Variovorax paradoxus: one gene and its partner. Each later gene encodes a partner of the first gene's protein in a complex. Links are inferred from orthologs where the notes say so. Each region holds a gene or a part of one and is shown in the gene's direction. Other genes may lie near its edges.

Region 1 (4,635 bases):
CCACGGTGGAGCGCGGGTTGTGGCTTGTGGCCTTCTGCTCGATGCTGATGGCGGGCGACAGGCCCTCGATCACGTCGACGTCGGGCTTGTCCATGAGCTGCAGGAACTGCCGCGCATAGGCCGACAGGCTCTCGACGTAGCGCCGCTGCCCTTCGGCATACAGCGTGTCGAAGGCCAGGCTCGACTTGCCCGAGCCCGACAGGCCGGTGATCACCACCAGCTTGTTGCGCGGGATGTCGAGATCGACGTTCTTCAGGTTGTGGGTGCGCGCACCGCGGATGCTGATGCGCTGCTGCGCGAGCACCGCGCCGAGGTAGGTGGCGCGTTCGCGTTCCGCATCGCGTGCGCTTTCGGCGTCGGCTGCGGTGTCTTCAGTGGATATTGAATTCAAGGGGGCGATCGTCCGAGGGCAACCGGACATGATAGACCGCCGCGCATTTCATGGCGAGTGGCCGGGCTCTGGAGGCTTGGGCGGATGCACCGGCTCGGTGCTGCCCGTACTGCTTATTGCCCGGCCGACCATGTGCTCGGCCAGCGTGTCGTACAGCGGGCGGCTGATCATCCGCGAGACCAGGCTGGCCAGCATGGCCGCGGCCATCAGGCTCAACACCATCGAGTGGCCGTCGACCATCTCCATCACGATGATGAAGGCGGTGAGCGGCGCCTGCGTCACCGCCGCCAGGAAGCCGGCCATGCCCATGGCGATGAGCGCCGGCCCCTGGTCGCTGCTGGCCAGCCGCGCCACCGCGTCGCCGATGCCCGCGCCGATCGACAGCGACGGCGCGAAGATGCCGCCCGGCACGCCGCACCAGGCCGTGAGCCAGGTGGCGATGAACTTGAGCACGGTGTAGAGCGGCGTGAGCTCGTCATGGCCCTGCAGCATCTGCTTGACCGCCTCGGAGCCCGCGCCGAAGGTGACGCCGCCCGTCGCCAGTCCGATGGCGGCCACGGCCAGCCCGCCGCAGGCCGCGAACCGCACCGGAAAGCGCGCCCGCCAGCGGCTGAAGCGCCCGGCCGCGCCCGTGAGCGAGGCAATAAGCAGTCGCGCGAACAGCCCGCCGGCCGCGCCGCTCAGCAGGGTGACCAGCAGGCCGGGCCCGAGCATGTCCCAGCCCAGCCGGGGTACGCGGATCACGCCGAAGTAGCTCGTGTTGCCGAAGGCCGACACAGCCACCAGGCCCGCCAGCACGATGGCCGTGATGATCAGGCCGCTGGAGCGCGCCTCGAGCCGGCCCGACAGCTCTTCGATGGCGAAGACCACGCCCGCCAGCGGCGCATTGAAGGCTGCCGCGATGCCCGCTGCACCGCCGGCAACCAGCAGCGCCCGGCCATCGATGGTGGTGTTGGGCGAGAGCCAGCGGCGCGCATGCTGCATCACCCCCGCCGCCACCTGGACCGAAGGCCCCTCGCGCCCGATCGAAAGGCCGGCCGCGAAGCCTGCCGCGCCCAGCCCGATCTTGGCGACCGTGAGCCGCAGCGAGGCAAAAACGAAGCGCCGCTCCTCGGGCAGGGCCGGATTCAGGGCCGCCTTGATCTGAGGAATGCCCGAACCGCCCGCGCCGGGGAAGAAGCGCAATGTGAACCAGACGATGCCGGCCGTGAGAAGCGGCGTCGTCAGCAGCACTGCCCAGGGCCAGGCGCGGTAGAAGCGGTGGAACTCGCCAAAGACCCAGTCGCTGGCCAGCGTGAAGCCCACCACGAACAGCCCGGCCGCGATGGCGTAGCCCAGCACGATCGCCCGGTCGAGCCAGACGCGGCCGTTCGACAGCTCGGCGCGCAGATGCTCGAAAAAGTCTGGTTCGCGGTTCATCGGAGAGGCCCATTCTGGCACCTGGCGGGAGTGCGGCCGGTCGCCTTGGGGCACAATCGAGGGTTCTTCTCAACCTCCTCCTTCATCTACTTATCAGGGGCAGTGCATATGGCATCGGTCAATAAAGTCATCGTCGTCGGCAATCTGGGGCGCGACCCCGAAATGCGTACCTTCCCGAGCGGCGACCAGGTCGCGAACGTCACAGTGGCCACCACCGATCGCTGGAAAGACAAGCAAAGCGGCGAAATGCGCGAAGCCACCGAGTGGCACCGCATCGTCTTCAACGGCCGCCTGGCCGAAATCGCCGGCCAGTACCTGCGCAAGGGCTCGCAGGTGTATGTCGAAGGAAGCCTGCGCACGCGCAAGTGGACCGACAAGGACGGCATCGAAAAGTACACCACCGAAATCCGCGCCGACCAGATGCAGATGCTCGGCAGCCGTCAAGGCCAGGGCGGCCCATCGGGCGGCCCCGAGGACGACGGCGGCTACTCGCAGGGTGGCGGCGGTGGTTATTCGCAAGGCGGCAATGGCGGTGGTGGTGGCGGCGGCGGTTACGCCCCGCGTGCGCCGGCAGCCGCTCCGCGCGCTGCGGCGCCGGCTCCGCGCCAGGCACCGGCCAAGTCGTCGTCGGGCTTCGACGACATGGACGACGACATTCCGTTCTGATCCGGACCTTCGCAGGTTCACGAGCAAAGAGCCGCTTCCCGAAAGGGGGCGGCTCTTTCTCTTTGGGCAGGCCCGTCACGCGTGGCGCCGACCCGCGGGCATCAGCAACTGCTGCACGCCGACATGCACTTCCATCTCGTGCATGTGCGTCTCGGCATCGACCATGTGCTCGGTCATCAGGCGATGCACGGCGTCGGCGTTCTCATCGCGGAAGGCCTGCAGCAGCTTGCTGTGAAAGCCCAGGTTGGCTTCGCCGAAGTGGCGGTGCTCCCACGCATTCTTGTAGACCATGAGGTCGCGCAGCAGGTCGTTGAGAAAACGGCACATGAAGGCGAGCAGGGCGTTGGGACACTTGTCCGCCAGCAGGTTGTGAAACTCCAGCTCGGCGACGCGTTGTGCACGCAACTCGATATCGTTGCGAGGCTCCTGCTCGCACAGGCGGATGGTCTGCTCGATCAGATCCAGTTGCTTCGCGTCGAGCCGGCCGACGACGCTGACCGCCAGTTCGGGCTCCAGGATCTTGCGCAGCTGGTAGATGTGATGCCCGTCCAGATGGTGGAAGTGCAGGAAGTTTCTCAGCGGCTCTGACGCGTGATCGAGCGAGACCTGCTGGAGATAGGCACCGCCGGCCGGGCCCGTGCGCGTCTTGATCAGGCCGCGCACTTCCAGTGCCTTCAGTCCCTCCCGCATCGTGCTTTTCGAGACGCCGAAAAGCTCGACGAGCTCTTTCTCGTTCGGTAGCCGGTCGCCCGGCTGCTTGCGCTCCGTAACGATCCAGCGCTTCACGTCTTCGACGACGAGGTCTGAGAGCTTGGGGCGTTTTCTTGCGCGTTGACCAATGGGCATGCCCTGTTCCTTGGGAAAGCTCCCGAGCGGAGCCGATTGCCCATGATAAATCGATGCAATTGAATGCAATTGAACCAAAAACACGCGCAATAGACCGGTGATCAGGCTTGTTTGGGCATCGAACTTGCTATGTAATGCTCCTATTTATATGTTTTATACGGATAAATAGTAGACATATCGAAGAAGCTCAATTCCCAGCCCCACGTGACTCTCTCAAAGGAAAAATCATGAAATCAAGCGAACCTTTGCAAGCCCACTCGAGACTCTGGAACGACGACCTGGCGCCCACGCGGCCCGAGCAGCGCACATGGCGCTGGTATCACTTCGCCGCGCTCTGGGTGGGCATGGTGATGTGCATTCCCGCCTACACCCTTGCCGCCGGTTTGATCGAGTCCGGCATGTCCTGGTCCGAGGCCGTCGGCACGGTCTTCCTGGGCAACTTCATCGTGCTGATCCCGATGCTGCTGATCGGGCATGCGGGCGTGAAGTACGGCATTCCCTACGCGGTGCTCGCGCGTGCCTCGTTCGGCACCCGGGGCGCCCGCATACCGGCGCTGCTGCGCGCGCTCGTGGCATGCGGCTGGTACGGCATCCAGACCTGGTTCGGCGGGATGATGATCTACACGCTGGTCGGCGTGCTGATCGGCCATCCGCTCGAAGGCGAGAAGATCGCCTGGCTGGGCATCAACTTCTTCCAGCTGGCGAGCTTCCTCGTCTTCTGGGCTCTGCAGTTCTATTTCGTCATTCACGGCATCGAATCGATCCGCAAGCTCGAGACGTACACGGCGCCGCTGAAGATCCTCATCTGCTTCGTGCTGCTGGCGTGGGCGCTCAACCGCGCCGGAGGCCTGGGCCCGATCCTGCAGCAGCCCTCGCAGTTCGTCGAAGGCGGCAAGAAGGCGGGTCAGTTCGCAGCGGTCTTCTGGCCGTCGCTGACGGCCATGGTGGGCTTCTGGGCCACCCTTGCGCTGAACATTCCCGACTTCACGCGCTTCGCGAAATCGCAGCGCGACCAGATCGTCGGGCAGGCGGTCGGGCTGCCCGTTCCCATGGGGCTGCTCGCGGCGCTTGCGGTGGTCGTCACCTCCGCCACGGTCGTGATCTACGGCAAGGCGATCTGGGACCCGGTCGACCTGGCCAGCCGCATGACGGGCGCGGCCGTGCTCATCGCGCTGATCGTGCTGCTGGTCGACACCGTCAGCGTCAACCTGGCGGCCAACCTGGTGGGTCCGGCCTACGATTTCTCGGCGTTGAATCCGCGGGCCATTTCATACCGCACCGGGGGCTACATCACGGCCGGTATCGCCGTCGCG
Region 2 (4,754 bases), 3.6 Mb from region 1 along the record:
TGGCGAAGAAGGGCTTCGATCCGTTGATGGGCGCACGCCCGATGCAGCGCCTGATCCAGGACACGATCCGTCGTGCGCTGGCCGACGAACTGCTGTTCGGTCGCCTGACCGACGGCGGCCGCCTCGAAGTCGACCTCGACGACAAGGACGAAGTGCTGCTCGACATCCAGCCACTTTCGAAGAAGGAAGGCAAGTCGAAGCCCGAAGCGGAAGAAGCTGCGACAGGTTGAAAGAACCGGGCAGTCCGCGGCCGATGAGGTTGCGGAACCGCCTCCAAAGGCCGGTAGCATCACGCTGCCGGCCTTTTTCTTTGGGCCGCCGAAATCACGAAGCCTCCTCGCCTTGATCCTCCCCGAACTCAGCCACGAATGGAAAACCGGCCTCTCCCTGGCGTGGAGCGGCTACATCGCGGTGTTGTCGGTCTGGATCGTGATGCAGAAGCGCGCGCCGGTGTCCACCATGAGCTGGATCCTGTCGCTGGCGCTGCTGCCGTTTGCGGGCTTCGTCATCTACTACTTTCTCGGGCCGCAGCGCCTGCGAAAACAGCGGCTCAAGCGCCTGCGCAGCCGCGCTGGCGCCTCCGCCCAGGCCGACGTGGCGCGGCTGCGCGACGCGGCGCAGAACGCTCCGCCGGCGCTGCAGCAGATGGCCAAACTGGGCACCGCGACCTGCGGGCTGCCGGTGTCGAGCGCCGTTGATGTCGAGCTGCTTTCAGGCGGCGCACGCACTTTCGACGCGATCTTCGAGGCCGTGCGCGCCGCGCAGAACCACATCCACCTCGAGTACTACATCTTCGAGCCCGACAAGATCGGCACTGCCTTGCGCGACCTGCTGATCGAGCGCGCGAAGCAGGGCGTGACGGTGCGGCTGCTGATCGACGCACTGGGCTCCAAGCGCATCGGCCGCAATTTCATGGCGCCGATGCTCGAGGCAGGCGTGAAGGTCGCGCTGTTTCACGACACCAAGATTGGCCGGCGCCTGCGCCCGGTGACCAACTACCGCACCCACCGCAAGATCGTGGTGTGCGACGGTCGCGTCGGCTTCACGGGCGGCGTGAACATCACCGACGAGGAAGACAAGCGCACCAACCCCGACGCCTACCATGACGTGCACCTGCGCATCGAGGGCAGCGCGGTGCGCTGGCTGCAAACCACCTTCCTTGAAGACTGGACCTACGCCACCGGTGAAGACCCGCGTGGCATGGACGACACCCTGAACGCCATGCTGCCGCAGCTGGAAGCCGGCGACATCCCCGTGCAGATCGTCACCAGCGGCCCCGACAATGCGATGGAAGCCATCCACCGGATGCACGTCGAGGCGATCCATTCGGCCACGCATCGCGCCTGGCTCACTACGCCGTACTTCGTGCCCGGCGAGCCGGCGCTGATGGCGCTCACCAGTGCCGCATTGCGCGGCGTCGATGTGCGCCTGCTCGTGCCGCGCCGCAGCGACTCAGCCGTCGTGAGCGCCGCCGCGCGCTCGTACTTCGACGAGCTCATCGCCGCCGGCGTGAAGGTCTGGGAGTACAAGGCGCGCATGCTGCACTCCAAGACCTTGGTGGTCGACGACCATTGCGCGATGATCGGCACCGCGAATTTCGACAACCGCAGCTTCCGCCTCAACTTCGAGGTGTGCGCGGTGGTTTATGGTCCGGAACTGACCCGGCCGCTGGCGGCGCAGTTCGAGACCGACCTGCAGAGTTCCAGCGCGGTGCGCGGCAACCGGCACCAGAGTTTCTGGCGCCGCCTCGGCGACGCCATTGCGCGCTTGTTTTCACCCTTGCTCTGAATGAACCATACCTTTCTCTGGCACGACTACGAAACCTTCGGCGCGGTGCCGCGTCGCGACCGTCCCTCGCAGTTCGCCGCCATCCGCACCGACGCCGAGCTCAACGAAGTCGGCGAGCCGCTGATGATCTACTGCAAGCCCGCGCCGGACTATCTGCCCAGCCCCGAGGCCTGCCTGATCACCGGCATCACGCCGCAGGTGTGCCTGGAGCGTGGCATTCCCGAGCATGAATTCGCCGCGCACATCGAGCGCGCCTTCTCGCAGCCCGGCACCATCGGTGTGGGCTACAACACGATTCGCTTCGACGACGAGGTCACGCGCTTCCTGTTCTGGCGCAACCTGATCGACCCGTATGCGCGCGAATGGCAGAACGACTGCGGCCGCTGGGACCTGCTCGACGTGGTGCGCCTCACGTACGCGCTGCGCCCCGACGGCATCGAGTGGCCGAAGAAGGAAGACGGCAAGCCCAGCTTCAAGCTCGAAGACCTGGCGCGTGCCAACGGCCTGCTGCACGAGTCGGCGCACGATGCGCTTTCCGACGTGCGCGCCACCATTGCACTGGCACGCCTGATCCGCGACAAGCAGCCCAAGCTGTTCGACTTCGCATTCGGCCTGCACAAGAAAGACCGCGTTGCCAGCGAACTAGGCTTGCCCGCGATGCGCGAAACCGCGAAGCCCTTCCTGCACGTCTCGGGCATGTTTCCGGTCGAGCGCGGCTGCCTGGCCGTGATGTGGCCGCTGGCCAGCCATCCGACCAACAAGAACGAGCTGCTTGCCTGGGACCTTGCCCACGACCCGAGCGAGCTGCGCGACATCGACGCCGACACGCTGCGGCTGCGCCTGTTCACCCGCACGGCCGACCTGCCCGAAGGCGTGGTGCGCCTGCCCGTGAAGGGCGTGCACCTGAACAAGTCGCCGATGGTGGTCGGCAACCTGCGCACGCTGGCACCGGCCATGGCCGAGCGCTGGGGCGTCGACCTCGACACGGCCATGCGCCATGCCGCCATCGCGCGCGACCTGCCCGACATGAGCGCCATCTGGTCACAGGTGTACGCCCGGCCGAAGGAGGCCACGCCCGACGTCGACGAAGACCTCTACGGCGGCTTCGTCGGCAACGCCGACCGCCGGCGCCTCAACCAGCTGCGCGGCCTGTCGCCCGAAGAACTGGCCAAGGACCGCACCGGCTTCGACGACGGACGGCTCGACGAGATCCTGTTCCGCTACCGCGCACGCAACTGGCCCGAGCTGCTCAACGAGGACGAGGCCGAACGCTGGGAAGCCCTGCGCGTGGCGAAGCTCTTCAAGGGCGAGGGCGGGGCGCGCACCATCGAGATGCTGTTCAGCGAGGTCGATGCGCTGTCCGAGAACGCCGACGAGCGTGGCGAGGAAATCCTCGGCGCGCTCTACGAATACGCCGAGGCCATCGCGCCCGAGGCTTGATCCGCGTCGCCCATGAGCCTCTCGATCAACGCCGAACTGTCGAAGGGGCTGGAGAGCTACGACACTGGAGGCCGCCGTTGCCGAAGGCAGTCTGTCGCGCTGGAGTCCCGGCTGGCGCCTGCTCGACCACGGTACGCCGCCCGCCGAGGGCCAGCCCGCGCCGCTGGTCTTTCTACCGGGTTGATCACGCATGGAGGTATTCGCATGACTACAGGTATTTCGCCCCTTGTCCGCACCGCGCTGGCAGCCGTCGCGATGGCCGCGGCGCTCGCCGGATGCAGCGCCTTGCCATCGGCGCCCGGTGCTGCGAAAGCCTGCGGGAGCAGCTTCGAGACCTTCGAACGTGACACGCTCTATTTCGGCCGGGCCATTCCCTCGGGCGGCCAGGTGTCGGATGCGGAGTGGACGGGCTTTCTCGACACCACCATGACGCCGGCTTTTCCGCAGGGCCTGACGGTGATCGATGCCGCCGGCCAATGGCGTGGCGTGTCGGGCGAGGTGGTGCGCGAGCGCTCCAAGCTGGTGGTGGTGCTGCTGCATCCGCGCAGCGACAAGGACGACGCCGCCATCGCCAGCATCATCGGCACCTACCGCCAGCGATTCGCTCAAGAGGCGGTGCTGCAGGAGCGGCAATCCGTCTGCGTCCGCTTCTAAGGCTGCCGCGCTCAGGAGGGTTGCCCGTCGATGGCCGGTAGCCCGCTCAGGTCTTCCGACCACGCCAGCGCGGAGCGGCACCAGATACGGCGATGCGGGGGCAGCAATGCGCGCTGCGCCAGCGCTCCCACGCGCAGCGCATAGCTTGGCGGCGTGTCGCTGTCCGCGGCCGCCCAGATCGGGGAGCCGCAGTTCGCGCAGAAGCCGTGCCGTCGCCGCGCACCGCTGTCCGCCGTCTTCACGTAGGTCTTCGGCGTGCCGGTCAGCAGCCGGAAGCTGGAGGCCGGCACAGGCACCGACACGCGGTAGGCGGAGCCCGACAGCACCTGGCAGTCGCTGCAATTGCACAGCGAAACCTTCTCCGGATCGATGTCGGCTTCGAAGGTGATCTGGCCGCAGTGGCAGGCGCCTTGTACTTGCATGCGAATTCCTTTTTTGGGGGGAAGCAGGCATCGTAGAAAGAGTGGCCTGCGGGCGCAATGGCTGGCTATTTCCCCGGCCGCGCAGCCTCTGGCGCGGCCACGTATGCTCCCCGGATGGACGCCAATTCCACTGCGCTCGCCGACTTCGCCACCCGCCACCGCAAGCTCTTCGTGCTCACCGGCGCGGGGTGCAGCACCGAATCGGGCATTCCCGACTACCGGGATGTCGAGGGCGAATGGAAGCGCCCATCGCCCGTCACCTACCAGGCCTTCATGGGCGAGGAATCCACGCGTCGCCGTTACTGGGCGCGCAGCCTGATCGGCTGGCCGACCATGGCCGGCGCCCGCCCGGGTGCGGCGCACCGTGCACTGGCACGGCTGGAGGCGGCGGGTCGTGTGGGTTCGCTGCTCACGCAGAACGTCGATGGCTTGCACGAAGCGGCCGGCAGC

Evidence for each region. Proteins that work in one complex are often made in the same cells at the same time.
Region 2: the proteins of ssb (region 1) and sbcB are in contact, whole or in part, in a crystal structure (PDB 3C94), measured with the Escherichia coli proteins. The link is inferred for Variovorax paradoxus from one-to-one orthologs.

Annotation. Positions count from the first base shown.
Region 1 is NZ_CP102931.1:6,357,014-6,361,648, reverse strand. Bases 817-3,697 are described here. They hold ssb (single-stranded DNA-binding protein), read left to right. Parts: upstream 817-1,918; coding sequence 1,919-2,476; downstream 2,477-3,697. Other genes in these bases: NWF24_RS29760 (NCS1 family nucleobase:cation symporter-1), read left to right, coding at 3,550-3,697; NWF24_RS29765 (FadR/GntR family transcriptional regulator), read right to left, coding at 2,552-3,322; NWF24_RS29775 (chloride channel protein), read right to left, coding at 817-1,810. In the rest of the region: excinuclease ABC subunit UvrA, read right to left, coding at 1-421; more of NWF24_RS29775, read right to left, coding at 440-816; more of NWF24_RS29760, read left to right, coding at 3,698-4,635. UniProt on the Escherichia coli protein: Plays an important role in DNA replication, recombination and repair. Binds to ssDNA and to an array of partner proteins to recruit them to their sites of action during DNA metabolism. Acts as a sliding platform that migrates on DNA via reptation.
Region 2 is NZ_CP102931.1:2,778,940-2,783,693, forward strand. The notes cover bases 1,009-4,008. They hold sbcB (exodeoxyribonuclease I), read left to right. Parts: upstream 1,009-1,788; coding sequence 1,789-3,228; downstream 3,229-4,008. Other genes in these bases: cls (cardiolipin synthase), read left to right, coding at 1,009-1,788; NWF24_RS13095 (DUF3574 domain-containing protein), read left to right, coding at 3,433-3,882; NWF24_RS13100 (GFA family protein), read right to left, coding at 3,894-4,008. In the rest of the region: ATP-dependent Clp protease ATP-binding subunit ClpA, read left to right, coding at 1-230; more of cls, read left to right, coding at 343-1,008; more of NWF24_RS13100, read right to left, coding at 4,009-4,304; NWF24_RS13105 (NAD-dependent protein deacetylase), read left to right, coding at 4,419-4,754. UniProt on the Escherichia coli protein: Degrades single-stranded DNA (ssDNA) in a highly processive manner.